Linked DNA regions of Pyrobaculum calidifontis JCM 11548. Each later gene encodes a partner of the first gene's protein in a complex. Links are inferred from orthologs where the notes say so. Each region holds a gene or a part of one and is shown in the gene's direction. Other genes may lie near its edges.

Region 1 (14,293 bases):
TTGCACCGCCGACCTTCCAGCGCTTGGCTTCCACCACAATGGCCAATTCTTTATTCCAGGCTATTAGGTCAAATTCGGCGATGCCGCCGCAGTTCAATCTCACATTCGCCGCAACATTGTATCCAAAATCTGCAAATATCAGACGCAGCAGCTCCTCAAAATCTCTCCACTCCAAACTCCTGACTGCGTCTACGACATTTAACCCAGATTTCAGAGCCTTGTACAAGACATAGCCCCTGGACTTCGGCTCCCCCCTCTCAATAAGCCCAAGGGCTAGGAGGCACTCAAGCGCAGTGCTATCTCCCCTAACATATGCCTTGATATACGACTTGAGAGACCCAGTACACGCATATATTTGGGAGAGACGTTAATAAATGTGATGAAAAAACGCGCCGAGCCGTGACGAGGATCCAAAGCGCTGAATATAGTTTTAATAAGGCAATCAGCACAAGCCGTGGCTTGCAAATCGGCAATTCAATGCGTACCCCAAGCAACACGGGAGGAGGAGCTTAACGTAGACGTGTTAATAGTCGGAGGTAGCGTCGGCGGCATAGTGGCCGCACTGGAGTTAAAAAAATACGGATACAGCCCCAAAATAGTCCATACAGGACCTCTGGGGGGCCACAGAGTCCTTGTTGACCCCTCTCAAGAGATTCAAGCCATTGTTGCTAGGGCAAATGAGCTTGACGTAGAGGCTGGGTTCTTTGACGGTTCCTATGTGTATACAAATGGCGTTAGGTACAAGGTTAAGTATAAACACCTAATTTTGGCGACTGGCGGGGCAGATGTGCCAATAACCTTCCCCGGTAGCACAAAGGTGCCACAGAAAACGGCTGAGGAAGTTTTGCAAGATCCTCCAAACGGTTTAAACGTAGTAGTGTGGGGATCTTCAGAGTGGGGGCTTAAGACGGCCATTGCATTAAGACGCCGTGGCAACAACGTAGTTGTTATGGACAACTCCGCATATCTACGCGACGTTAAGTATTACGAGGAGGTTAAGTCGAGGTTGGACTTTCCCATTATCACATCGGCAAGGCTGACGGGGTATAAGAGCGGGGCGTTGAAGTACCGGGTAAAAACAGTGAGAGGAAAGGAGGAGGAAGGGGAGATGAAGGTCGATCTGATAGTGTCCGCTGTTAGAATGGTGAATCCGTACGTCCCCATGAAGATGGGGTACCGCGTCTTTTACAGTTTTGAGCTCAACTCTCTTGTGCCTAGGAGATCTGTCTACGGCGAACTTCTGTCAGTAGACGAGTCGGGGAGGGCGGTGGGCGGGGGCAACGTTTACGCCGTTGGGCACCTATACGGGGCTGTGAAAGATGGCCACGTGGTTGACCAGGGGAGGCTTTTGGCTATGTACATAGCTTCAAAGGACGGGTTAGAAGATGCGGGGCGAGTGAAAGATGCGCTAGATAAATTCCTAGTCAGACTTGCTGTAGAGGCTAACTGGCTTTATAACCTCGGCAACCGCTTAGAGAAAGGCACGGACGGCACTGGGCGCTACGTGGAGCCTAACGTCATCGACGTGCCACACTGGGCCTCCTACTGGCCCCAACTCGACGAGTTAGAAGACGTCGTGATATGTCCATGTGATGGGACTACGTTGCGCAAAGTCTTAGACGAGGTAAAGCGTCTAAACAGCGTAAAGGAGTTGAAGGTGAAGATAACGCATGAGGAGACAGACCTCTTAAGGCATCTCAAAGTGCCAAAGGTCTCTTTTGGCAACTCTGTGTGTGCAGAGTCGGTCTGTATACCCTATGCAGTTATCATACTGGGGGCCGCTCTTGCGCAAAGACCATCGTATTTCATATACGGGAAGCCGCAAATGCTTTATGAGATAAGCTGAGAGAGCAAATGTCTCAGTTTCTCTAGGCCCTCCCTGTTCTCGGCCTCTATCTTAACCCTCACCACGGGCTCCGTGTTGCTGGGCCTAATTAGCAGTCTGCCATCCCTTGTCCGTATGTCTAAGCCGTCTAGTTCGTATATTTCAAACCCCTTGGCTCTTTCTTTGGCCTTTTCCACGGCTGCTCTGGGGTTTTGTGTTCTTATGTCGAGTCTCTCCTCGTACACCTTTGGGGCCTCTTCTATTACTTTGTCGAGCGTAACTCCGGCCTCTGTTAAAATTGTAAACAGGCGGAGCGCCGCGTAGATGCCGTCGTCGAAATAGTGGTGGTCTCTAAACCCCACGTGTCCACTATACTCAGCCCAGAACAGCGCGTTGACGCGCAGGGCCGTGGGCTTTTGAAAGCTGTGGCCTACCCTCTGTCGCACAATTTTGACCCCCCTTTCCTCTGCCACTTTTTCCAAGTAGAGAGGCATAGTGACGTCTAGCACTACCACATCTCCCGGTCTCGCGTAATAGTTGAGAAGCGCATAGACCATTTTTTCAGGCCTAAAGATTTTGCCGCTAGCCGTGACTATTCCCACTCGGTCACAGTCGCCGTCTAAAGCCACGCCCGCGTCTAACTTGTGAGACAGCACTAGTTCCTGTAGCTGTTTTAAATTCTCGGCCTTCTCGGGGTCGGGGGGATGGGCGGGGAAGCGTCCATCTGGGTAGTCGTTTATGGCAACGACGTTTTTAAAAGTCGCCTTGAGAAGTGGCTTGAGTATAACTCCGGCCGCATTGGCCGGGTCAAATCCTATAGACATGTCTATCCTTCCGAACCTCTTAGCTAATTCGTCTGTGTATTTTGTAAGTGCGTCGTATACATAGATTACGCCTTTTCTCCTCTCTGGCGGAGGCTCCAGTAAAGCGGCTAACTGTTGGATTTCGTGGCTTTCAAGATCTAGTCCGCCGGGCCTCATTATCTTTAGGCCGTTGTACTCTGGCGGGTTGTGCGAGGCCGTTATCATGACGGCCGGTTTGCCCAACGTGTAGGAGGCGTAGTGCGTCATAGGAGTAGTTGATGTGCCGAGAAAGACGACGTCTCCTCCAGCGGTGAGTCCTCTCGACAAAGCCTCTACAATTCTAAACGAGTGCGTCCTCACGTCCATCCCCACGACTATGTCGCTTCCTTGGAAGAACTTTGTAATGGCGAAGCCGATCTTCTCTACGAGGTCCATCGTCAGTTCAACATCTACAACGCCCCTAATATCGTACGCCTTAAACACGGTCACGGCATCGTTGAATCAGGAATTTATATGCATGAATAAATACAAAGTTGTGAGGCCAACTGGCGTTGCCGATTTGCCTCTTCACACGGGCCACGTCCCGCCGTGGCTGTTTGACAGAATGAGAAAATTGGCCAGGCTCACGTTGCGCATAATGTACGACCTATATGGCCCAGACGGCGTTGTGGAGAGATTTTCAAACCCCGTGTTCTTCCAAGCGTTTAACAACCTGATAGGAATGGACTACGACAGTAGCGGCTCCACCACGGTAACTACGGCCGTTGTAAAAGAAGTGTTGGCAAATTCCGATATCCCAATCCGCGTGGCAGGCGGCAAAGGTCGACGGGCGCTCGACACACCCAAGGAACTTGCAGACATTGCTCGCCACTTCGACCTAGATGCATCAGCCTTGGTTAACGCGTCGAGGCTAACCGCTAAGGTTGACAACGCGTTAGTGCAAGACGGCTACACCATATACCACCACGCCTTTTTTGTCTCAGAAAGCGGCAAGTGGAGCGTAGTTCAACAAGGCATGAACCCAGAGGTTAAAATGGCTAGGCGATACCACTGGCTAGCAACAGAGGACTACTTCAACGACCCACACACTGGAATAATTGGAATTAGGAGGAAGGACGTGTTAAACCTAGCCTCCAGACGTAGCGAGGAAAATCGCAAAGTCGTCCTAGAACTCGTAAACGAGGGCCCCTACAAGGTGGCAAAGTATTTAGCCATACTGCGTGGACAAACCGTCTTCGGCCCTACGTACTTCCACCCCCATGTGAAAGTGGACGTCGATGTAAAAACTGTAGTAAGAAATCTGCCGCCGCCTAAATCCGTGGCAGACTTCAAGGAGTTGTTACTAAGGTATGGGGTTGGCCCAAAGACGTTAAGGGCGCTTTCCCTAGTGGCAGAGCTCATATTTAAGGCGCCGGCGGATTGGAACGACCCAGCCATAGACCCATTTAAATTCGCCTTTGCCGTAGGCGGAAAAGATGGAGTTCCCTATCCAGTGGACAGAAAGGTGTACGACGAACTAATAGCAATCTTAGACGCAATTATAGATAAGGCGCGTAGCGACCCTGGCATCTACAAATATCTAACGCATTTGGCGAAAAAAGCCGAGTCATGGCAATTTCCAGACCATTTAAAGAGGCCGACCTAGGGAGATGTAAAACACGTGGGCTTCAGCCTGTCCCAGTGGGAAACTCTAGAGAGGTCTTCTAACAGATATCTGCCCACTATTTCAAAATCGGCGCCTGCCTCAATGGCCTCTCCAGGCCTCCCCCCCTGTGCGCCAATGCCGGGGGCTATTATGCGGTATTTACATCCCAGTTTTTCACGCGCCTTTTTAATAGCCTCAGGCTGGTTGCCCGGCAGTACAAACCCCCTCACCGCCTCCACCTCGTCTAGTAGCTTTTCCCATACATAGTCGTACATAGTGGGAACAGTCATCTTTGCCAAGACGTATACATGTTTGCCGTTGACGTTCGAGGGGTATAGAAAGCCGTGTACAATTACACAGCAAGCGCCCCTCCTTATAAACTTATCTATTAATCTACTTGATATATATGGAATATCTGCGATCTTTACATCTACTACAACACTTCCATATCTGGAAATCTCGCTCACAATAGATATGCCGCCCTCGAGTATGAGGTCCCACCCCACCTTGAATCCAGCCACCTCGTCTCTTAGGGCTTTTGCCACATCCAGCGCCTTTAACACGTCGGTATCTAACGCCACTATTACCGGATGCACGCGCTCCACTCTTAAAACTCTTTAATAACTATACGCCGTGTGGTTCGGTAGAGACGTAATTTCGGCTCGGGACTTCAGTCGAGAAGACTTGTACGAGCTCTTCGAAATGGCCAAGTACATGGAGAAGTTTGCAAAATCGCGTGTAGACTTTCTCAGAGGCAAAGTTATGGCTACGGCCTTTTTCGAGCCATCAACTAGGACTAGGCTCAGCTTCGAGGTTGCGATGAAGAGACTTGGCGGCGACGTCATAGGATTTGGAAGCGCGGAGGGCACAAGCGTTGAGAAGGGTGAGACGCTGGCTGACACGATAAGGATGTTAGACGCATACGCCGACGTCATAGTAATTAGGCACAAGTACGAGGGGGCCGCCAAGCTGGCGGCAGAGGTGGCCGAAAGCCCTGTTGTCAATGGGGGCGACGGGGCGTACAACCACCCCACGCAGGCCATGTTAGACGTGTACACAATCTGGAGGGAGTTCGGCCACGTTGACGGCCTCAACGTGGGATTGATGGGCGACTTGAGAAACGCCAGGACGATAAACAGCCTAGTGGAGACTCTTGCGAATTTCAACGTTAGGCTCTACTTTATTTCGCCAGAGTTTTTAAGGCCGAGGGCCGAGACCGTGGACTACGCGAGAGACAAAGGCGTAAAAATGAGCTTTCACACCAACGTAGAAGAGGTGGTACATGAGCTAGACGTGTTATACGTGGTCAGAATACAGAAAGAGCGCTTTTTAGACCCACTGGAGTACGAAAGAGTCAAGGGTAGTTATAGGGTAACACTAGAGCTTTTAAAGAACGCCAAGAGGGGGCTTATAGTGCTACATCCACTGCCCCGGGTCGACGAAATCGACCATAGGATAGATTCTACGCCACATGCAAAGTACTTCATCCAAGCGGCGCTGGGCGTGCCTCTGAGAATGGCACTTATATACCTAATTCTATCTCCGCCATGATATCCGAGATAGCGATAGACGGGCCGCAGAAACTTCTTGGCAAAGATGGTAAAACGGAGTATGTGATAAGAGAGGTGACTATGCGGGATTTAAACGCGGTAATTGAGATAAACAGGAAGGTGCTTCCGGAGAACTACCCCCCTTGGTTCTTCGTAGAACATATTGAGCAATACCCAAAGGCCTTCATAGTCGCAGAGGTAGGGGGCAAAGTAGTCGGCTACGTGATGTCGCGTGTCGAATTTGGATGGAGCTACATCGCAAAGGGTAAGACGGCCAAGAAGGGCCACATAGTCTCAGTGGGGGTCCTGCCTGAGGCCAGGAGGCTGGGCATTGCCACAGCCATGATGCTTAGGGCCCTTAAAGCGTTGAAAAACTACTACGACACGACTGAGGTATACCTAGAAGTGCGCGTGTCTAACACGCCGGCTATTTCGCTCTATGAAAAACTAGGCTTTAGAGTCGTGGGGAGGATCCCCCGCTACTACAGCGACGGCGAAGATGCCTACATCATGGCGCGCCCACTGTAGCCACGGGGAGCTACAAAGCAAAAAATAAATACAACATAAGCGTAGTTGCTTGTGCAAGACTTTTTGACTAGGTGGCAACTCCGTGGGATTGAGAAGACGGACTTAGACCCCCTTAGGTTTAGGAGCACGGCTAGGCTGTTTAACTTGCTCGGCTTAGCCGTCGTGGGCGGCGGGGCTGTGCTAGTGTTGCTTGGCGCTTTTCCGCTGGGCCCCCTCCTCTTGGGTGTCGGCGCCTTGGTCTTCCTCCTGCCCAAGTTGCTGGTGTCAGTCAGGGCGGGGTCTATTAGGGAGATGTTGGGGACAGAGATGGTGTTTTTCACAGCCCTTGTCCAAATGGCTTTTGCCACAAAGGCCCACCTCAACCTCTTGATTGAGAGGATGACGCGCTACCGAGAGTTGCCGGGGGTTAGGACGTTGGCGCTGGCTGCGTGGAACAACGCCAAGATGATAGGCATGGAGCCCATGGATGCCATGAAGCGTGCGGTGGAGAAGCTGGCGCCTCAGAAACTTGTATACCGTTTCAACTCTTTATACACTTCGCTGAGGATTGGGGAAGACATTGTGGCAAAGCTGTCTCTCTACATGGACATGGACACAGTGGAGTTTGCCTCGGCGATGCAGAGGCGCATGGATAGACTCACGTCGCTGATCTCCTCGCTCGTCGTGGGACTTGCCATGCTCTCTGTCACAGCGGTGGTTATTGGCAGAGGAAACCCTGCGCTGTTGTTACTAATGGGCGGCCTGCTTCCCGCAATCTTGGGCGTCGTCATGGCGCTGTTCATAAACGTCCCGCTCATGAAAATGGAGTTCAAACTGCTTCCCATCATATTCGCTGTGGCGGCGGCGACGGCCATGATTTTAACGGCCTTTATACAGCCGAGTTTCTCTACGGCGGCGCCGCTTTTGGCGTTTGGAGTGACTGTCGCCGGGTGGATTATAGCGAGAGAGAAGGTAAATGCCAGAGCCTTCGAGAGGGGCTTCATGGACTTTATATACACGGTATTCGACGAGCTGAAGAGGGCCCCCTCAGTTTATAGAGCTGTTGAAACCGCAATAACCTTCGGAGACTACGGCCCCTTTAACAACAAGGCGGCCGCTATATTACAAGCCATGAAAGTCGGCGACAGCAGACTTGAAGACGTCGTGTTAAAAGATATGCAACCCGTCATGTCGGTGATTGTGCGGATGCTCTTCGACATTCACCGGCTTGGCACACTGCCAAGAGCCACCATAGACCAGCTACAGAACTTTGTGGCAAAGCTATTTGAGTACCGGACTGAGATTGGCAGAACTTTAAATGTGACAAGATTTCTGGCGCTGGCGGGGGCCGCCATGGTGGCCTTTGTCAACACGGCCATGATCACGCTGACAGAGGCCATGTCCAAAATTTATGGGGGCGCCGCAGTAGGCGGGACAGGCATGGGGATTCTATACGCCGCCCTTGGCATAATGTCGCTGGGCTACTACTTCCTCTTCTCCAAGATAAGCTTCTCCACCCGCGGCGGGTTGCTCTACTTGGCGCTTTTATATCTGGCGATATTCTTAGCGGTGATGGCCACAAAATCTATATTCACAGTGTAATATGCTCGACTTCCGCGTCGAAAGTTGCAAAGGGACGGTTGTGGAGGAGTATCAGTCGGAGGGCGCTAGGATTCAGATATTTGCCTCAGAAGACGGCTACTGTTACAATGTCTCCTACGCATTTCCCTACTCGGACAAAGTGGGTGAGTATGCGTATAAGGTTGTGGAGTACCTCACGGCTCACCAGATAATTAGGCCTAATGTAAGTAGAGAGGAGTTGGGCAAACTCATTGAAATGGCCATGGCCGACATAGGCGTTCCCAAGCAGTTGCGTGCCGCAGTGAGGTACTACGTCCAGCTGGAGGCCGCCGACTACTCGTACCTCACCCCGATACTGTACGACGTGAGACTTGAAAACATAAACATCAACGGTATAGACGCGCCGATATACGTAGACCACAGAGACTACGGCTATAACATAAGGACAAACGTCGTCCCAACAAACAGGGAGACTTTGATAAAGATTGTGGGGAGGGTATACGCCGAGACGGGGCGCCCGCTCAACGAGCAGTACCCCATCCAAGACACGTACATACGCTTGAGAAACGGCGCGCTGTTGCGCTTCGCCACTGCCATGTCTGGGAGAGTGGCTAGAAATGCGCCGTATGTGTCAGTGCGTGTACAGCCCCCATTCCCCATATCACCCACGGAGCTCATAAAGAGGCGCACCATATCCCCCCTGGCCATGGCCTACCTCTGGTACCTCTTTGAACACCACAAGTCGGTCATGGTGATCGGCGGAACTGGCACAGGTAAGACCACGCTCCTAAACGCGCTCCTAGTCCTTCTCCCGCACAAGCGCCTGGCCATCGCAGAGGAGACACCTGAGATTAGAGTGCCGCCGAGTTTTAAAAACGTCGTAATGCTCTTCACATCTCCCATGTACGACTACATGAAGAGCCTGCCAGGCTCTGAGTCAGCCATATACTTAATCGACCTAGTGAAGTACCTACTGCGCGCCAGGCCCGACATAATTGTCATAGGCGAGAGCCGCGGCCGTGAGATACATGAATTAATCCAAGGCGTATTGACAGGCCACGGCGGCGCTACAACGTTCCACGCGGAGGATCTCATGGAGGTCTTTATGCGCCTCACGGGGGAGGCCATTGGAGTTTCGCCGGAACACCTCTCCGCCTTCCACGTGCTGGCGACCATTAGGCGCTTCGACTTCGGCAGGCGCGTCACTGGGATAACTGAGGTCGTCTGGCTAAGGGCCTACCCTTACGCCACGCCGGGCAAGATAAAAATAAAGGAGGAGGAATTCGGTCTCATAAACGTGGGCTGGTACGACCCCCGCACAGACAGCGTCGAAGTAGACTTGAGGAGGTCCTACTGGTTGCAGAGGCTAGGCGGATATGAGGAAATTATGGAGAGGGCGAAGCTTCTATCCTCCCTGGTGGAGAAGGGCGTCTTTGACGCAGAGAAGGTGGCCGAGGCTGTGATGGACTACTACAGGCAGAAGCATGTTGCTCTACGGAAGGCCTAAGGATCTGCTCGCCGCCATAGAGCGCGAGCTTGAACTGCTCGCGGCTCTCGCAGGCAGGGACAAGAGGATCGACGACTTTATAAAACGTAAGGCGGAGCTCCTAAAGTCGTGTCGTGAGGCCGTAGAGAGGTTAGAAATGGGCGAATATCAGCTTGTGGCAGTGGACAAGTGCTACGTCATACCGTTGCTATGATAGACTTGGCGTTAGCCGCCGCCATAGGCATATTCGCCGTCCTTGGAGGTGTGTTTATAAAGGACATGAAAGCTCTACTAATATTTATAGCTCTCTTGTCGGTAGTCGCATTCTCCTTGGCATTTATACTGGGGATGGCCACTATCCCGCTAGGGCTTTTGGGATTAGCAACCTCTATGGTCAAAGTGGCTAAGTACAGCAGGCGGGTTGTCGGTAGCCGCGTTAAGACCTACATAGCGCGGAGGAGGTTGGCGAAGCTGGAGGAGTCCGTGCGGACTTTGCCAGAGAACATTATCGATATAGTTCCTGCCGGTTCTCGGCGGGCGGTACATCCGCTGGTGGTGCAGATGGTGTCTATCGCAAACGAGGCCTATATGAAGGGCTACGCCGTGGAGGAGCCCGAGTGGTTAAGCACCGTGCGGCACTACCTCGTGGCTCTGGGGCCTGAGGCAAACGCCGACAAGACCAAGGTGATTTCTGAGCACGAAGTTGTCGAGTTGGACTGATATGGGGGTCTTTGAAATAGTCGCGAAAGACTTGGGGGGAAGGATCGGCAGGCTTTATACGAAAAGCGGCGTGGTAGAAACCCCGGCGTTGTTCCCAGTGGTTGACCCGAGGAAGCAAGAGGTGCCGAGCGAGGTATTAAAGAGATACTTCGGGCAAGTAATCACCAACTCATACTTCATATATAGGCTTGCCAAAGGCGGCGATGTAAATGTAAAGAGGTTGTTAAAGTGGGATGGGGTCGTCATGACAGACTCCGGGGCGTACCAAATTCTGCGCTATGGCACAGTCGACGTAGACCCAGACGAGATTCTGCTGTATCAACACAAGATCGGGAGCGACATAGGCGTAATCTTGGACCTGCCCTTTGACTATGAAGAGCCCTACCACAGCGCGTTGTTGAAAGTGGAAGAAACGCTAAGAAGGGCGAGGAGGGCCACGCGCCTCTTAAAAGACTTAGACATGCTAGTGGTGGCCCCCATACAGGGAGCCACCTATCTCGACCTACTGAGGAGATCTGCAAGAGAGCTCTCCCAAATGGGCTTTCCCATTTATGCGGTCGGTAGCCCCACTACCCTCCTCGAGGAGTACAGGTTTGATACAATACTTGAGATAGTCCTAGAGGCCAAGATGGCCATGGTTAGAGACGCTCCTTTGCACCTCTTCGGCGCGGGGCACCCACTAATACTGCCCTTTGCCGTCGCGCTGGGAGTAGACCTCTTTGACAGCGCGTCGTATATACTATACGCGAGAGACGGGAGAATAATGCTGAGAGACAGGACGTTGCGCCTCGATGACGCAAAGTCGGAGTACCTCCCCTGTAGCACCAAGCTCTGCCAGACGCCGGTAAAAGAGCTCAGAGAAATGCCGCGCGAAGAACGCACCCTATTAATCGCAGAGCACAACCTTGCGGTGCTCAGAGAGGAGCTGATGGAGATAAGGCAGAGGATCCACGAGGGGACACTCTGGGAGTACCTAGAGGCGAAAGCCCGGGCACACCCCTCCCTATACAGATTCCTCAAAAAATTAAGCAAATTCCGCCGCTACATCGAGGCGCTGGACCCAGAGACGCACCCAAAGCCCCACGGCCTCTTCTTCTACCACGACACCTCACCCTCAAGACCAGAGCCGCTTCGACACTTCACAAGACTGGAAAACGTAGATCCGCCGTCGAAAAAGGCCCTCGTGGTTAAAGCGAGCACAAAGCCGTACAATCGGAGCTGGGAATACCGATATCTGAAAGAGCTAGTAGGCGAGCGTGTTCACATAATTTTCTACGACCCCGTCTTCGGCGCCGTGCCTGAGGAGTTGGCAGAGGTGTACCCCCTGTCCCAAAACGAGGCCGAGGGCGAGAGCGAAGAGGCGAGGGCGCGCCTCTACGAGTGGCTAAACCGATACGACGAAATATATACCTACGGCGTAGATATTCCCTTAGTGGGGAAAGCCGTGAGGCGCCTCTCTTCAATAGAGGATGCTAGATATATAGCTTAGATTCTTCGCGCTTTGCCTGCTCTTCTAGCCTACGACGCGCCTCCTCTAGCTCTCTCTCAAGCTCTTCGGCCATCTGCCTTAGTCCGCTTGTATTTACTGGGTAGTCGTACAGTTTTGAGAAGAAGTCAAGCGCCACGCTTGCTGCATATGGGTCGGCTGGCCTCGTTACGTCGGCATAGGGCAATATTACGAGAGCTGGGAAGTCTAGCTCTTCGAAGAACGAGGTGAGGAGGGCCAAGGGCCCCACCACCTGAAGCCCAGCCTCCAGCACTTTGGCTCCGCCCGTAGGTAGTCCCCTCCTCTCATAGGCCGAGGTGTAGACAATGCGGAGTAGCTCGTCCCCCCTCTTCAGCCTCCCGTCTAAGCCGCCGAAGAGGACGGCCACTTTGAACTCGTTAGCCGCGACCCAGTTGGCCAGTGCCCTTGTGTAGTCGTAGAGGGCGGCCTCGTGTATGCCGTAGTTGTTTACCACGCCGACGAGTCTGCCGCAGGAGAAAATCTCGTTTTGTAGCACAAGTCTCCCGCCCTCAATTGACACAATGGGGGGCTCGCCTCGGTATCTTACCACGCCGACGACTTCGCAGCCCCTCGATATGTACTTGGTGGCTATGTGGCCTACAATGCCGATTCCGGCAAAGCCTGTGACAAAGATCTCGTAGTCTTCCACAGGCTTGTAGATCCTAAATTCCACCCTCATATCTTGTCTAGTTTTTCAAAGACTTTGGTGAGCTTATTTATCTCCTCTACGTTTTCCACGTACTCGAGATGTGAGCCGCATATTGGGCACACTCCTCCCCGTTCCATGACCTCTTCGACGGGGTACCGCATGAAGCAGTTTGGACAGACGTAGAAGGCCTCCTCTGTCAAAGCCTTTATCATAAGCGAAATTTTTTCTCTCACGACCTTCGCCCTATACTTAACTGCTTGAGATATCACCTCGTCGTTTACATACCACGTATACTCGATCCTATAGTCCTCTGTGCTCCTCTTCTTCACGCCGACTAAGTTCTGCTTCATTAAGTACTGTAGGATTCTCCTCGTCTCGGCTGTTGAAATGTTGAGGAGGATTGCGATTCGGTCGTCGGTGAGCTCCTCCTTCCTATCATAGAGGAGCTCCACGGTCTTCCTCGCCAATCTGCCGTATTCGGCTGAGTCGAACTCAAGCGCTACGCTTTTTTCAACTATGTAAAGATACACGTCTTTCACATGTGCGACGTTTGCCCAGCTTTAAAAGCTTAGAACCTCCCCGCGTCTTCGGGGATTGGCACGAACACTACATCTCCGACACGTAGCCCCCTTGCCTCTCTGTCCTGTGTCTTTGTCAAAATGTAGCCCGGCACCTTGAAGAATAGGACGGCCTTTAGCGCCTCAATGCCGAAGCCCGTAAGCGCTGATATGGGGATAAACCAAGTGAAGTACTTCGCTAACACAGACCTCAGCTCTCTGACACGCCCTATGCCTATCCTGTCCACTTTATTTACAACCGGGATCACTCTGTCCCTTGAGACGCCTACCTCTCCCAGGGTCTCCATAGATGTCTCAAGCTTTCTGCTAAGCTCGCCAGGCGGATCGGACCCGTCTACGACTAGTAGCACCACGTCTGCCTCTGTGACCTCTTGGAGAGTCGAGTGAAACGACTCTATTAGGAAGGGGGGCAAGTCGTCTATGAACCCTATTGTGTCTGTGATCACAACTCTCTTGCCCCATAAGTCTAGGGCCCTGCTGTAGGTCTCCAGCGTCGCGAAGGGCCTGCCGTCTACTAGCTTGTCCTCGTTGGTCAACCTATTGAAGAGGGTAGTCTTCCCCGCACTTGTGTAGCCGGTTATGACCACCTCTGGCACGCCCGACCTCTTCCTCCGCTGTATGTGCATGGCCCTGTTTTTCCTAACTTCCTCAAGCTTTCTCTTTATCGTGGCCATGCGTTTGACCATGTGGCGGTAATAGGCGTCAATTATGTACTCGCCAGCGCCCATAAACCCCAGCTGCTCGCCCATCTTTGCTCTCCGCAGATATTCCTTTACTCTCGGGAGCTCGTACCTAAGCCGTGCAAGTTCAATCTGCAACTTAGACTCTGTGCTTCCGGCCCTCTTTTCAAAAATTGTAAGTATTAAGTAAACTCTATCCAAGACCCTCCTTTTAAACAATTTTTCCAAGTTGAAAACTTGTAGGGGAGTCAAAGTGTGGTACGCGACAAATATGTCAAAGTCGCGGAGCGCCACCTCCCGCGCTTTGCCTGTGCCTAGGTAAAACCTGGTGTCGGGTCTGCCAAACTGTGTAACAACGTCGACAACGTCAAAGCCCGCGGCCTCCGCCAGCGAGACGAATTCCTCAATTTTATTGCTCAGGGCCTGCTCCTTGGGGCCGACGTAGGCGAGAAGCGCCCTACTCTTCACCTTCGTCTCGTATTTCAGCGACCTCGCCCAAGGTGAGCCCCTTTTCAAGCTTGGCGCTACTGCTCGACGCGGTCTCCTCCCTGCTCTCGACAAGAATCCTAATCCCAAGCGCCTTTTCAATTTTTCTAGCAAGAGCTAGGTCGGGCTGTAGCTGGCCCGCCTCTATTCTCCTCAGCACCGTCTCCTTTATGCCCAACATAGCCGCCAAAGTCTCTCTTGAGAGACCCAAGTTCTCCCGCGCCCTCCTAATAACGTCGCCGAAGTCGTCGACTAGTTCCAGCTCCGGCAAGCGGC
Region 2 (14,335 bases), 340 kb from region 1 along the record:
CACCTCGTACACAACTTATTGAACTACCATGTTTAATTAGTTTTCGTCAAAGTTTACCTCTACCACGTCCCTTTTCGCCTTTGTAAATTTTGCAACTCTATTTGCCATATCTCGGTTCTATATGCCAATATAAAATATATAAATGGAAGATGTAGAAGAGATGTGTTGCCGATCTCAACTCCTTCAACAGCGTCGGCGGGTGTGACAGGCACTTGGCGTACCTATAAGCCCGTGGTGAATTTACAGAAGTGTATAGACTGTGGACTCTGCTGGCTGTACTGCCCCGAGTCTGTAATCGACTGGGAGAAGGGCCAGAAGGTGACTATTGATTACACGTTCTGCAAAGGGTGTGGCATATGTGCAGACGTATGTCCCGTAAAGGCCATAGACATGGTCCCAGAAGGTGAACTATGAAGACGCTGACTGTACAGAGGACCGCTCTCACTGGAAACTACGCGGTGGCGCACGCGGTTAAGATGGCAAAACCGCACGTAATAGCGGCTTACCCAATTACGCCTCAGACCACCATCGTGGAGAAATTGGCCGAGTTTGTGGAAAAGGGCGAGTTAAACGCGAGCTTTGTGAATGTGGAATCGGAGTTCTCAGCGATGTCTGTCGTATACGGCGCCGCCATGGCGGGCGCCCGGGCCTTCACCGCCACGTCTTCACACGGCCTTCTCTACATGTACGAAGCCATCTGGTGGACTGCCCTAAGCAGAGCGCCCGTCGTAATGGCGGTTGTGACTAGAACCATAGGCCCTCCTTGGAACATACACGTAGAACACAACGACATATTGACATTGAGAGACAGCGGGTGGATAATCGCTATGGCGGAGACTGTACAAGAGGCCTTTGACTTAACTCTTCAAGCCTTCAAAATCGCGGAAACCGTGGTCCTCCCAATGGCCGTGGGAGTAGACGGGTTTATACTCTCGCATGCAACAGAGCCTGTGGAGATTCCACCGCAGGAGCTCGTGGACAAATTCCTGCCGCCTAGGAGGCCAGATGTGCCGCTGGCTTTGCGCCCGGGTAATGCAATAACTTTCGGAAATCTTCCCTCTGACAATCGGATACATGCTAGGCACAAGGCGGCGATATATCAGGCACATCAAGAGGCAAAGGCAGTGATAACACAAGTGGACAGGGAGTATGGAAAAATGTTTGGACGCGGCTACCAAGGCCTTGTGGAGTGGTACAAGGCAAGTGACGCCAAGTACATTGCCGTGTGTACCGGCGCCTGGTGTAGTGATGCAAAAGATGCGGTAGACGCCTTGAGAGAGAGGGGCGTCCCAATTGGGCTAATGCGTCTGAGATTCATAAGGCCGTTCCCACGCGAAGAGGTGGAGAAGCTAGATCAATACGACTTAGTCGTTGTATACGATAGAGACATAACGCCGGCGGGGGGGATATTGGGGATTGAGGTAAAATCGGCGCTTAGGAGGGCAAAAGTGGTTAACATCATAGCCGGAATAGCGGGGGTGGACTTTGACAACCGCAACTTCTACGAAACTCTCCAAAGGGCGTTGGAGGGCAAGTACAGGGACGTGGAGGTGGTAATATGAGCTTTAGACTAGACCTTCTGCCAAAGAAAAAGTACGTAGTTCCTGGCAACGCCGCTTGTGCAGGCTGTGGAATGATGATAGGGCTCAAGATATTGGGCATGGCGCTGGGGGAGGAGTCTGTCCTAGTTATACCGGCCTCGTGCGCCTCTGTTGTACAAGGCCTTGCGCCTAAGTCGGGCGTGGCAATGCCGATTTTAAATGTCCCATTTGCCTCCTCTCCAGCCGTCGCGACGGGGATCTCAGAGGCGTTTAAAATGCTCGGCGTGAAGGGCCACGCCGTGGTGTGGGCCGGCGACGGCGGGACTGCTGATATCGGCTTTGCCGCACTAAGCGGCGCCGCTGAGAGGAATAGTAATATCATCTACATAATGTACGACAACGAGGCGTACATGAATACTGGGATACAACGGAGTAGCTCTACCCCCCGCACAGCGTGGACTACTACAACGCCTGCTGGAAAACGTGAACGCAAGAAAGATGTGGCGCTTCTCATGGCCATGCACGGGGTGCCCTATGTTGCAACAGCCAATATAGCGTACCCCCAGGACTTCTATAGAAAGCTTAAGAGAGCCGCGGAAATCCAGGGCTTCAAATTTATACATTTGTACACGCCGTGTCCTCCGGGTTGGCGTTTTGACCCCGCTAAGACGGTGGAGGTGGCTAGACTCGCCGTGGAGACTGGCGCGTGGATTTTGTGGGAGTACGACAACGGCGTATTTAAGCTGAATCCCCCCAGCACAGTATACGCAGATAAGTCAAAGAGGAGGCCCCTTAAAGACTACTTGAAGCTACAGGGGCGCTTCGCCCATTTGACAGAGGAGGAGATAAAGGCCTTAGAGGAGGAGGTAGACGCCAAGTGGAACACGATATTAAAGCTCGCTAAGCTGTAGGATCGAAAAGTTTTTATATACACGATTTTTGTAAAGCCATGTCACAGCAGGCGCCAAGAACAGGAGTCCCCGTAATGATTTTGAAAGAGGGGAGCCAGAGGACCACTGGCGTAGATGCAAGGAGGTCTAATATACAGGCTGCAAAAGTTATAGCGGAGATCTTGGCTACATCGCTAGGGCCTAGGGGGATGGATAAGATGTTGATTGACGCCTTCGGAGACGTCACCATAACCGGCGACGGCGCTACGATTCTAAAAGAGATGGAGGTCCAGCACCCGGCCGCCAAATTGCTCATCGAGGTCGCCAAAGCCCAAGACGCCGAGGTTGGCGACGGCACTACGACGGTGGTGGTGCTCGCAGGCAAGCTACTGGAGCTAGGCGAGGAGCTACTTGAAGAGGGTATCCACCCCACAATTGTAATTGACGGGTACAAGAAGGCGGCGGAGTACGCCTTGAAAGTTGCTGAGGAAATTGCGAAGCCCATAGAGCTCACAAAGGAGCAGTTGCTAAAGGTGACGTCCAGCGCGCTTTCCTCAAAAGTTGTCGCAGAGACGCGCGACTACTTGGCAGGCCTCGTCGTAGACGCCGCGCTGCAGGCTGTGGAGATGAGAGACGGCAAGCCGTACCTTGACTTGGACTGGATTAAGATTGAGAAGAAGAAGGGCAAGTCCATCTACGAGACGCAGCTCATCAGAGGCATAGTGTTAGACAAAGAGGTGGTGCACCCCGGCATGCCTAAGAGAGTGGTCAACGCCAAGATAGCCGTGTTGGACGCGCCGCTTGAGATAGAGAAGCCGGAGTGGACTACTAAGATAAGCGTCACCTCGCCTGACCAGATAAAGGCCTTCCTAGACCAAGAGGCCGAGATTCTCAAGAGCTACGTGGACCACCTCGCCTCTATTGGCGCAAACGTGGTAATTACACAGAAGGGCATCGACGAAGTTGCACAACACTTCCTTGCCAAGAAGGGCATCTTAGCGGTTAGGAGAGTCAAGAGGAGCGACATAGAGAAGCTCGCCAGAGCCACGGGCGCTAAGATTATCACAAGCATAAAGGACGCAAGGCCGGAGGACTTGGGCACCGCCGGGCTAGTTGAGGAGAGGAAAGTAGGCGAGGAGAAGATGGTCTTCGTAGAGGAGATACCCAACCCGAGAGCTGTCACAATACTGGTGAGAGGCGGTAGCGACAGAATACTGGACGAGGTAGAGCGGTCTCTACAAGACGCGTTGCACGTGGTAAGAGACCTATTCCGCGAGCCGAAGATTGTGCCAGGAGGTGGCGCGTTCGAGATAGAGGTGGCAAGGAGGGTTCGCGAGTTTGCGAGAAAGCTGTCTGGCAAAGAGCAGTTAGCCGCCCTGAAGTTCGCAGACGCTCTTGAACACATACCCACAATACTTGCGCTCACTGCCGGCCTAGACCCAGTAGACGCCATTGCAGAGCTTAGGAGAAGACACGACAACGGCGAGATCACCGCCGGCGTAGATGTCCACGGCGGAAAGATTGCAGACATGGCCGCGTTAAACGTGTGGGACCCGTTGCTCGTCAAGAAGCAGGTCATCAAGTCCGCTGTCGAGGCGGCCATAATGATACTGCGCATTGACGACATAATCGCCGCCGGCGCCGCCAAGAAGGAGGAAAAGAAGGGCGGCAAGAAGGAGGAGGGAGAGGAGAAGGAGGAGAAGGGGGAGTCTAAATTCGACTAGTTTTTCCACACCCCAAAAAGTTAAATACAGTTTTTACCTTCCTCGCCGTGGCCGAAACCCTTTCTACAACAGAACTCCTGGAGAAGATAAACCGCCTTGTTGATTTACTAGAGCGCGCATTGGTAAAAAGGGAGCTTTATCCGCCTAGGCTGACTAAGTACGAGATAGCCCGCATAATAGGGGCTAGGGCCACGCAACTGGCGATGGGGGCGCAGCCACTTGTGGATGTAAGGCAACTGGGCACAATAGACCCAGTGCTCATAGCCATGGAGGAGCTGAGGCAGGGGCTTCTAGACTTTATAATTGTAAGAGAGCTACCTGACGGGAGGGCTATACGTGTTACGCTGAAGGAGCTTCTCGACCTTGAGAAATCTGTTTAATCGGCCTTATAACTACAGCATTTCCATAGTAGAGAAACTCGTGGCCTCCCTTAACCATCCTTTTTTCAAATCCCCCTAGCTCTACCTCGTCCATGACGTAGTATATAGTGTATTTGTCGGTTTTATACACCTTGTACTTCACGCCTTTTGGGAGTTCCACCGACATTAGCCCCCTAGGAAGAGACTTGCCAGCTTCTCCTCGTCCAACTCCTTGGCGGCTCCGCTGTACTTTATCCTACCTGTCACAAGCACGTAGGCCCTGTCGCCTATTTCAAGGGCCTTTCTGGCGTTCTGCTCCACGAGAAGGATGGAGATGCCCAACTTGTCCCTAATCTCTTTAATGGCGTGGAAAAATTCGCCGACGAGCTTAGGCGCAAGCCCCGCGGTGGGCTCGTCCAGCATCAACAGCGTCGGCTTCTTCATGAGGCCGAGGCTTATTGCAAGCATCTGCCTCTCGCCGCCGGAGAGAAACTTGGCCTTCCTATCCCTCAGCTCTCTGAGTTTTGGGAACAGGGAGTAGACCTCTTCGATTCTCCTACTAACCTCGTCTCTGGGCAGGCCGATAGACGCCGCGAGTAGGTTCTCGTAAACTGTCAACTCGCCGAAGACGTTGGGCGTGCCGAAGTTGTTGGGCGACTGCATCACGTAGGCGACCCCCATCTTCATGACCTCGTGCGGCGGCTTCCCAGTTATGTCTCTACCAGACAGCACCACTCTGCCCCCGAAGACGTCCGCCATGCCCACCACGGCGTTCAACAACGTGGATTTCCCCGCGCCGTTGGGGCCAAGCAGTACCACGATCTCCCCCTGACGCACGACCAAATCTACGCCAAATAACACGTGAAATTTCCCATACCCAGCGTCAAGCTTCTCCACTCTCAAAACCTCCGCCGACACGAGGAGGGAAATCGGAGGAGTTAATAAGCGTTAATTGTTTTATACTTGAAAAAAGGTGGTTCTATGGCGTCCAAAACTCTCTACATAGCAATTGTCGTTGTTGTAATATTGCTGGCCGCCGTGGCGGCGCTTCTGCTAATGGGAGGAGGCCAACAGCCGCCTACTCAAACAACAACCGTCCAACCCACCCAAACTACCAGCCAAAAGGTGTTTAAACTTGGGGCCCTACTGCCTCTCACAGGCGGCTTCAGTAGCTATGCAAAACTTGCACAATGCGCTGCGCAACTCGCAATCGACGATCTAAATGCCGAGTATGGGAGCAAGGGCATAAAGTTTGAACTATACGTGGAAGACACGCAACTTGATCCAAACATCGCACTACAGAAGTTACAGTCGCTGTACGCAAGAGGCGTGAGGGCGGTACATGCGGGGTTGACCAGCAGAGAGGCGTCAGGCGAGAAGCCCTTCGCAGATCAAAACAAGATCATACTATTCAGCGCGTGGTCTACCTCAAGCCTCCTAGCCATACCCAACGACTGGCTATATAGAATAGTTGGGACAGATGCGAAGCAAATAAAGGCCATCGGCGCTATTATAAAGCAACTGGGCGTAAAAAACGTCGCAATAATCTATAGAAAGGACACATACGGCGAGGGGCTATACCTAGAGTTACAGAAGGAGGCAAAAGCACGTGGATTTAACTTAGTAGCCGCCGCGTCGTACGACCCAGACCCCAAAGTTTTTCCACAAGCAGCGCCAGAGGCCGTGAGGTCAATCTCCTCTAAGGTAAAAGACCTAGTGGGGCCGGACTTTGCACTAGTAATAGTGTCTTTTGAAGACGACGGCTCCGTCGTATTAAAAGCCATAGGCCAAGACCCAGTTCTCTCAAAGGCCAGACTCATAGGAACAGAGGGCATGGCGTTCTCCCCCATCTTGCTCAAGGAGGCGGGAGACGTCATGGCCAACGGCAAAATCATAGGGACAACCAACTGGGCCTTACCCACGACCCCAGAGTACCAAGACTTCTACAAGAAGTTCAAAGCCAAGTGCGGCGCCGAGCCCATAACCCCCGCGCCCCAGTCATACGACATAATCAAAATGCTAGGCGAAATAATGGCCACAATAGGCACAGACGACCCAGACAAGGTACGCGCCACGCTCGAGCAGTGGGGCAAAGAAGGCAGATATAAGGGAGCCACAGGCGTAGTGCTACTAGACGAAAACGGCGATAGGGCAAACCCCAATTTCCTACTATGGGGAGTCACGTCGAAAAACGGCACACTTACCTACATAGAAGTAGGCTACTACGACTATGACAAAGACACCATAACATTTACACAAGAGGGACAACAATACTTTAAATAATATAACAAATTTTATATAACACTTTTTCCCAAGGCCCAAACTCTAGTAAAATCAAGCAACGGTTTAACGAGTCCACTACCATAAACACGGGCGCACCTTACTGACTCAGAACCTCGCCTTTGGCCCTTCTTGCAGGAAACAAGAGGGGGTATGCGGGGGGTGGGATTTGAACCCACGCAGGCCTACGCCACAGGGTCTTAAGCCCTGCCCCTTTGACCTGGCTCGGGCACCCCCGCCGATAGTGAATACACACGGGGTTTTAAACTTAACCCGTGGTCCGGGGCAAAGATGGTGTCAAAGCTTATAAACAGTCTATGTAGTTAATCACAGCGGCGGTAGTCTAGCCTGGTTTAGGATGGCGAGGGCGCAACCCCCACAGGCCTCCCAAGCCGTTGATCCCGGGTTCGAATCCCGGCCGCCGCATGTCTGAGTTTTACCACGCCGTGAGACGCCGGGCTGGTTTTTAATATTCCGGGCTTCTTCTTTTCGTGTCTAAGGAGCTCATAGTGAGTAAAATTGAGAACGGCACAGTGATAGACCACATACCCGCTGGCAGGGCTTTGATGGTTTTGCGGGTCTTGGGGATAACTGGGAGGGAGGGGTTGCGCATCGCCCTTGTGATGAACGTGGATTCGCGCAAGCTTGGTAAGAAGGACATCGTCAAAATTGAGGGGCGGGAGTTGACGCCAGAGGAAGTGAATATAATCTCGGCGGTAGCGCCAACCGCCACTATAAACATTGTGAAGAATTTCGAGGTGATTAAGAAGTTCAAGGTGTCGCCCCCCGAGGTGATAAGGGGGAGATTCAAGTGCCGCAACCCCATGTGTATAACAAATGCGCCTAGGGAGCCCGTGGTCCCCACGTTTTACCTCGTGAAGAGAGAGCCTCCCCTCTTTGTATGCGCATACTGTGGCCGATATCACGAGCTTAGCGACTTGATATGAAGGCGTTAATTGACGCTGGCGTCGTCAAATTTGGAAGATTTGTCCTCTCTAGCGGCATTGAGAGCCCTTTTTACGTAGATTTGCGGAGGGCCTTGGGGCACCCGGACTTAGTCAAGTGGGTGGTCTCGGGATACCTCTCTGCGCTCTCTAGGCTAAAGTTCGACGTTTTGCTGGGAGTTGCCACTGGGGGAATACCCTACGCCTCCATTTTGGGCTACCTTCTACAAAAGCCGTTTGGATATGTGAGAGCAGGGGCCAAGGGCTATGGAACAATGCAGGCCGTCGAGGGGGCAGATGTGGCGGGGCTAGCCGCGGTTGTTGTAGACGACGTGTTGACCACTGGGAATAGCTTGATAAACGCCATAAAAGCCGTCAGAGAGGCCGGGGGCGAGGTGGTGGGCGCCTTGGTGTTCCTAGACAGAGAGCAGTGCGGGTCGCAAAACGTTAGGAGAGAGACGGGAGTGGAGGTCTTCAGTGTGTATAAGATGAGGGAGCTTTTGGAGACATTGAAGCCGTATATCGGGGAGGGGCACTACCGCGCCGCGGTTGAATACTTGGCTAAATGGTCTTGTTAACCCTCGGCAAGTTGCTACACTTCGTACATCCCGAAATTAGCCACAGGCTGGGGGCCCTGTTGTTCTCAGCCCCGTTGCCCAGCTGTCGATGTAGAGAGAGGTGGCGTATAGGCGAGGTGGAGGTGTGCGGCCCAGTGGGGGTAGCCGCTGGCTTAGACAAGGGAGGGATGTACGCCAGGTTTCTCTCCTTCTTCTGTCCCGGCTTCGTGGTCGTGGGCTCCACGCTCCCGAGGCCTAGGCGGGGCAATAAGCCGCCTAGGATGGCCAGAGTGCGCCCCTACTCCCTGGTGAACGCCATGGGGCTCGGCTCCCCCGGCCTGCCCGTGGTGGTGTCGAGGGTGGCCAAGGTAAACTACCCGCTCTTCATAAGTCTAGCAGGCTTCACCGCCAAGGACTTCCTAGTACAACTGAGATTTCTAGAGCGGCACTTTAAGCCAGCGGCCGTTGAGATAAACATTTCAAGCCCCACGTACAAGGGCTTTTGGAAAACCGCGCCGCAACTGGCAGAGGTGGATATACCCATATTCTTGAAGGTGGGCCCCTCTGCCGACTTGCCGTCTGCCGTGGCACAGGCGAGGAGGGCAGGGTGGGGCCTCGTTGTGACCAACACCATCCCCGTCGAGGACCGCCGAATTAGCGTGGGGCGAGGCGGCCTCAGCGGCTTGCTGTTGTACAGATACGGCTTAGAGGCATTGAAAAAGGCTAGGCGCCTCGCAGGGAAAGATATTGCGATTATCTATGTCGGCGGCGTCTTTACCTGTAGACAAGTGAGGGAGGTTTTGGCCTACGCAGACGGCGTCGAGGTCTTAACCGCCGTGCTGTACTTCACCCCCGCTATATTGAGGTGGCTTAACCAGTGTGGACGCAGTTGACATTGGCCCTACGCGCCGCCTCCACCAACGACCTTATGCCGCGCCAGTGGGAGCCCACCCAATAGACCCGGCCACAGGAGATACAACGCCAACATTTCTCGCTGTACACGACATGGCCGACGATTCGCCCAGCTTCTCCACAGTCTATTTCCACTAACTCGCCGCCGCATATGGGACAAGCAGTTTTTACAAACGGCGGAAGGCCCATGGAGAGAAACGCTGCAATCCACTTAACGTGGTCGTCGGTCCTAAGCAGAAGGGCCGGCCCCCTCCTAGCTCTGAAGACCTCCTCGTCGCGGGTTACCACTAGGCACTCCGTCCGCAGAAGCTCGGCATCGTCGAGGTCGGGCGCATATGCGACTCTTAGCCCAAACACTATGCGCAACAGTCTGGCAAGCCAACCGAGCATCGAGTCCACGTATATACAATCGAGGCGCAGAGGCCCCTTGTACAAACAGTCTACCACGACTTAAATATCTCCCTTATCTCCTCCCAAGACAGCGGCGAGCCCTTGCCCACCTCAGACACCCTCGAGGGGCCGGGCAAGGCCGCCACTATCTCATCAACGTTGCAACCGCCCCACTTCTCCGCCAACTCCTTCGCCAGCCTACTCTTCTCAACGTTCCCAGGGGTCACCACGACGTATTTCTCCGCGAGTAAGGGAGCCGACTTAGGCGGCGCGGCGACCACTCTCGCCGCCTCGCCGTCGCGTCTACAGCCCACGGCGAGTTCCAGTCTCACGTTTCTCACATACTCCCTCTTTCCATACACCATGAACGACCCCCTCGCCAAGTACTGGCCGGCCGGCGGCTGCTTAGACACTTGCTCCCCCCTGGCGTAGTAGACGTCGATCGCGTGAATGCCTATCTTCCACGCCCTGCTATACGCCGCGGCGAACTGGGCCACTTGGTGCACCTCAAGGGGGTCCTCTATGGGTGGCGCTATTACCACAGAGGCGCCGGGGATATCCGCGTGGAAGAACAGGTAGTGATCCTTTAAGTACTTCCGGACAATGGACTCGTTCTGAGAGGCATCGCGGCCGCCCAACACCGGCCTCTTCCCAGTGGTCACAGTCCAGTGGTACTTCTCAAACCACTCCCTCTCAACCACAGCCTTGACAGACGACTTCACCTTCTCCTCCGCCTTCCTCTGCTCCTCCACCAGCTTAGCCAACTCCCCCCTCATCTTGTCTAGAACTGCCTGCGCCTTGGCCGCCTTCTCCTCCAACTCCTTGGCCTTCTCAAACAAGGCAGAGATTTGGCGCCCCAACTGTACATCTCGCCTAATCTCCACCTCGTCGCCCTCTGGCAGAATTATCTTTACTCTAGTTCCGTCTACGTATACTACACGTATACTTGATTCGGAGCCAGCCAAGGCTTGCTCTACCTCGTACTTATACACTAACAGCCTATGGGCAAGAGCTTTGAGCCTCGCCGCCTCGCCTCTGTACTCAGGAATTTTCCTCTCCAACTCCTGTATGCTCGCCTCCAGCCGCCTCCGCCTCTGCTCTAGCTCCCGCGTAGCCGACGCCTTAGCCGCCTCCAGCTCCAGTGGGCCAAAGTAGAAGTCGAGGGCAACCCAGAATGAGTCAAACCGCCTCACCTCGTCGCACTTGGCGGCCACAGGCACAATGGGGAGGACGGTCACAGCGGCGCCGCCCCTTATGCACACAGACGGCTCAAGCCTCCCCGCCGCCACGTCGTCCACGATTTTCTTCAACGCGGCGGCTAGCGCGTGGGGGTCAACGCCGGCTCTAGCAATGAGCTCATCGGCGAACTCAGGTCCAGTCCCAACTCGCCTAATCAAGCTACGCCTCACATCTGACGGATCTATCGCCTTTGCCACCTCCTCCACCCCGGCCCTCAAGACGTCTACAAACACAGCGGGCGGATAGGTGTAGGGAGCCCCCGCCTTGAGCTCCCTGTCCTTCCCCCTATAGCTGTGGAGAAGCCACACAACTCTGCCCTCCCTAACCGCGACAACGTTGAAAGGTTCCAATAGTTCAACTACGAGCGTCCCAGTCTCAAAGTGGAACTCCACAATGCGGTCAAACCGCGGGAGGCCAACCCACGTAAGCCGCTCGCCGCGGAAAAGCCCCCTCAAAGTCTCCGCCCCCTCATGCGTCTTCTCAGGAATTAGCCCAGTCAAAGAGACCCTATGCCTAGTGATAGTCACAAAACCCTGGCCAAACTTAAAGAGGAATCCCGCCGCCGTCCTGTAGACGTTTTCCACATGTGCTCCAACAAGCCTCGACATCTCCACAGACGAGGCCAATAAGTCAAGCGCGGTTAATACAGTCTTCACAACCAAACGTCAACTCCCGGCTTTAAGACAGTTTAACGCCGTGGCGCTCCAACACCTCCTTCATAAACAACGCATCTTTGTCCAACAGGGGGGATTCGCAGATAAGCGTAATAGCCATGTCCCTTTCAGCCAACTGTTTTGCAAGCGGCTCAAAGGGCGGCCTCCCCACTTCAACAGGCTCGTGCTCGTCGACAAATTTCCCATTGCGATATCTAACAGACGTGAAATGTGTATGCATATGCCTCCCCGGGAACTCCCTATTCCACAAATCGAGGACAGCCCCATAGTCGATAGTTCCGTTGTTCCTCGCGTATAAGTGCCCCCAGTCTATCACGGGGGTGACAAACGTCAACTCCTTTGCGAGAGAAAACGCTTCCTCCACGCTCCCAAACTGGTTCTTCCTCGCCGTGATCTCCACGCCGATGTAAACGCCAGAGGGCTCGCCCGCCTCCCTATACGCCTTAGCCAGCTCCTCCCTCACCTTTTCATAACACCCAGAGGGGCCGAGCTTGCCATAGTAGGCGGCGTGGACGACAACGACCCAGGCCCCCATATGATACGCCCTGTCTAACGAGTCTACAAGCCTCTGCCGAGACTTCTCCACCTTATCCGCCTCATCCGAGCACAAGTTAATAAAGTACGGCGCGTGGACAGACAACAGTACTCCGTGATCCTGAGCGGCCTTGCCAACCTGTTTAGCGAGCTCGCGCGACATGCGGACACCCTGCACGAACTCCACTTCCATGGCGTTTAAGCCCAGCTCTCTCACCACTCTGACTGCGTCCAGCGTAGACTTCGCCTTCACCACGTACTGTGGGATGCCGGCTGGACCTAACCACACCTTCGCCATGCTCTACATATTATATTACCTAATTAAGTTTCAGCCGTGATGGAGGCCCCGCCATTTGACAAAAGCTTGGGGATGCAATACTACGCCACGGACACTTGCCCGGCCGGGGGCCGTATCAAGGAAAGGGTGGAGGATTTCGTCGTGGAGGAGATCCTCAAAGACGGCACTGTTGTCTCTGTCAACGGCGTTGCGCTCACGCCGAGGGTTGGGAATTGGACGTGGATTCACGTCGTGAAGAGGGGCGTGGACACTCTTAAGTTTGTGTTAAGGTTGGCCAAGGCTCTTGGGGTAAATCCACGCGACATATCTATCGGCGGCATAAAGGACACTAGGGCGGTCACTTCGCAGATAGTGTCTGTGAGGGGAACCGTCTCCAGCCTGCCCCAGATCCCCGGGGTAGAGTTCTTAGGCATGTGGCCGATGGATAGGCCTATTACGCCGGCGGAGATATATGGGAATAGATTTACGATTGTTGTCAGAGGCGTGGATAGGGCGGACTGCGCCGCTGAGGCGCTTGCCGCTTTGGCCAAGACGCCGATTCCCAACTACTACGGCTATCAGCGCTTCGGGACTGTGCGCCCCGTGGGCCACCTCCTCGGCCTAGCCCTCTTGAAGAAGGACGCCGAGGCGTTCTTCGACGTCATGTTTTGTAAAATATTTCCGCGGGAGTCCGAGGCCGCCAAGAGAGCGAGGGAGTTGGCGTGTAGGGGGGAGTACGCCAAGGCGCTGGAGGCTTTTCCCAAGAGGTTTCTCGAGGAGAGGGCTTTTCTGAGGAAGCTGGTGGAGGGGGCGGACCTCTGGAACGCGGCGATGGCTATACCGGGGCAGATCCTCAAGATCTACATAGAGGCTGCCCAGTCCTACGTCTTTAACCTCTTTCTCTCGAGGCGGATGGAGCTGGCGCCGCTGGAGCCCGTGGAGGGGGACTTAGTGGACGTGGGGGGCCAAGTGGCGTACTACGTGGAGGGCCTCGCGGGGGATCTCGTCTTGCCCGTGCCCGGCGCGGGGGTTAAGATGCCGAGGGGCAGAGTGGGCGAGGCTCTTGTAAGAGTGGTGAAGGACCTAGGCCTCGACCCAGCCCTCTTCTTGAAGATGCCGAGGGGCTTGAGGGCGTATGGTAGCTATAGGCGCGCCCGGCTGGACGTAGGCCAGCTGGAGTACAAGGTCGCCGGCGGCGAGGTGGAGATACGTATGACTCTGCCGAGGGGGAGCTACGCCACTGTGGTATTGAGGGAGGTGGTGAAGCCGGTCGACCCCGCCGCGCATGGGTTCTAAAACATTTATTTTACCGTCTAACTTGGGGCGTGGTAGTGGCACTGCCGGCGGACGAGAGGCCTCCGGTGCCTAAGAAGGACGCGTTGATAGTTTTGGCGGTCCACAGCTACATCCCCTCTCAGGCAAACCCCCGGGCCGAGCTCCTTGAGACAATTTTACAGATCTTGGAGGGGCGCCACGTGTCGCTTACTTTCTCGATGCCTAAGTCCTACTTTGAAAAGGCCGTGAAAGTGATGGGGCTAGACAAACTGGCGGCTAAGTACGGCGCCAAGATAGTGATGCCGCATCAAAGTGCCACATATAGGCTGGAGCTTCAGTCGCCTCTGGGCAACAAGGTCCGCGTAAGAGCCCTCGAGGCAGCCTTCGACGAGTCACTACTGAAGATAGTCGTTGCGATGCCCGTCAGCCACCCCCAGACCATTCTCTACTCCACGATGACCACCGCCGCGTTGCAGATACTGGAGCCGAAAGATTCGCAAAACCTCTACGAGGGGTTCAGGGCCTTGTACAAGTACATCGCAGACATATACAAGCTGGAGAAAAACACCCTCTGCATCGCCGACGGGAAGTACGTCATCGAGGGAGACGGCCCCATCAAGGGCTTCCAGCGCTACTGGGGGGTGCAAGTGGTGGGCGAGAACTGCGCAGAGGTGGACTACGTCGTCGCGAGGGGGCTGGGGGTAGACCCGGGGGACTTGGGCTACCTCTACTTCTACTA

The links.
Region 2: the proteins of pyrB (region 1) and pyrI are in contact, whole or in part, in a crystal structure (PDB 2BE9), measured with the Sulfolobus acidocaldarius proteins. The link is inferred for Pyrobaculum calidifontis JCM 11548 from one-to-one orthologs. Residues at the interface, in WP_011278411.1 of Sulfolobus acidocaldarius: Asn83, Leu84, Ala85, Asp86, Arg89, Lys103, Tyr104, Asp105, Gly106, Ala107, Arg109, Phe110, Glu113, His127, Arg169, Glu192; in WP_011278410.1 of Sulfolobus acidocaldarius: Asn115, Tyr117, Cys118, Ile119, Asn122, Asp123, Val124, Glu125, Ala126, Arg141, Glu143, Tyr144, Cys145, Glu146, Ile148.

Annotation. Positions count from the first base shown.
Region 1 is NC_009073.1:1,983,514-1,997,806, reverse strand. What follows is about bases 4,121-6,865. They hold pyrB (aspartate carbamoyltransferase), read left to right. Parts: upstream 4,121-4,906; coding sequence 4,907-5,824; downstream 5,825-6,865. Other genes in these bases: PCAL_RS11410 (hypothetical protein), read left to right, coding at 6,403-6,865; rimI (ribosomal protein S18-alanine N-acetyltransferase), read left to right, coding at 5,821-6,351; PCAL_RS11425 (orotidine 5'-phosphate decarboxylase / HUMPS family protein), read right to left, coding at 4,270-4,869; PCAL_RS11430 (DUF763 domain-containing protein), read left to right, coding at 4,121-4,273. Outside these bases: PCAL_RS11445 (restriction endonuclease), read right to left, coding at 1-226; PCAL_RS11440 (FAD-dependent oxidoreductase), read left to right, coding at 455-1,846; PCAL_RS11435 (phosphomannomutase/phosphoglucomutase), read right to left, coding at 1,831-3,117; more of PCAL_RS11430, read left to right, coding at 3,164-4,120; more of PCAL_RS11410, read left to right, coding at 6,866-7,932; PCAL_RS11405 (type II/IV secretion system ATPase subunit), read left to right, coding at 7,934-9,418; PCAL_RS11400 (hypothetical protein), read left to right, coding at 9,396-9,611; PCAL_RS11395 (hypothetical protein), read left to right, coding at 9,608-10,117; tRNA guanosine(15) transglycosylase TgtA, read left to right, coding at 10,119-11,606; PCAL_RS11385 (proteasome assembly chaperone family protein), read right to left, coding at 11,590-12,303; PCAL_RS11380 (transcription factor), read right to left, coding at 12,300-12,812; GTPase HflX, read right to left, coding at 12,842-13,999; PCAL_RS11370 (multiprotein bridging factor aMBF1), read right to left, coding at 13,989-14,293. UniProt on the Methanocaldococcus jannaschii protein: Catalyzes the condensation of carbamoyl phosphate and aspartate to form carbamoyl aspartate and inorganic phosphate, the committed step in the de novo pyrimidine nucleotide biosynthesis pathway.
Region 2 is NC_009073.1:1,640,420-1,654,754, forward strand. Bases 6,227-9,013 are described here. They hold pyrI (aspartate carbamoyltransferase regulatory subunit), read left to right. Parts: upstream 6,227-7,285; coding sequence 7,286-7,741; downstream 7,742-9,013. Other genes in these bases: PCAL_RS09380 (ABC transporter substrate-binding protein), read left to right, coding at 6,227-6,797; pyrE (orotate phosphoribosyltransferase), read left to right, coding at 7,738-8,316; PCAL_RS09405 (beta/alpha barrel domain-containing protein), read left to right, coding at 8,304-9,013. Outside these bases: PCAL_RS09340 (2-oxoacid:acceptor oxidoreductase family protein), read right to left, coding at 1-12; PCAL_RS09345 (4Fe-4S binding protein), read left to right, coding at 163-414; PCAL_RS09350 (pyruvate ferredoxin oxidoreductase), read left to right, coding at 411-1,562; pyruvate synthase subunit PorB, read left to right, coding at 1,559-2,452; thsA (thermosome subunit alpha), read left to right, coding at 2,491-4,155; PCAL_RS09365 (DNA-directed RNA polymerase subunit K), read left to right, coding at 4,203-4,535; PCAL_RS09370 (hypothetical protein), read right to left, coding at 4,495-4,701; PCAL_RS09375 (branched-chain amino acid ABC transporter ATP-binding protein), read right to left, coding at 4,701-5,432; more of PCAL_RS09380, read left to right, coding at 5,496-6,226; more of PCAL_RS09405, read left to right, coding at 9,014-9,188; PCAL_RS09410 (Mut7-C RNAse domain-containing protein), read right to left, coding at 9,166-9,654; ribosome rescue protein RqcH, read right to left, coding at 9,648-11,492; PCAL_RS09420 (TIM barrel protein), read right to left, coding at 11,515-12,342; tRNA pseudouridine(13) synthase TruD, read left to right, coding at 12,379-13,617; PCAL_RS09430 (DUF362 domain-containing protein), read left to right, coding at 13,647-14,335. UniProt on the Methanocaldococcus jannaschii protein: Involved in allosteric regulation of aspartate carbamoyltransferase.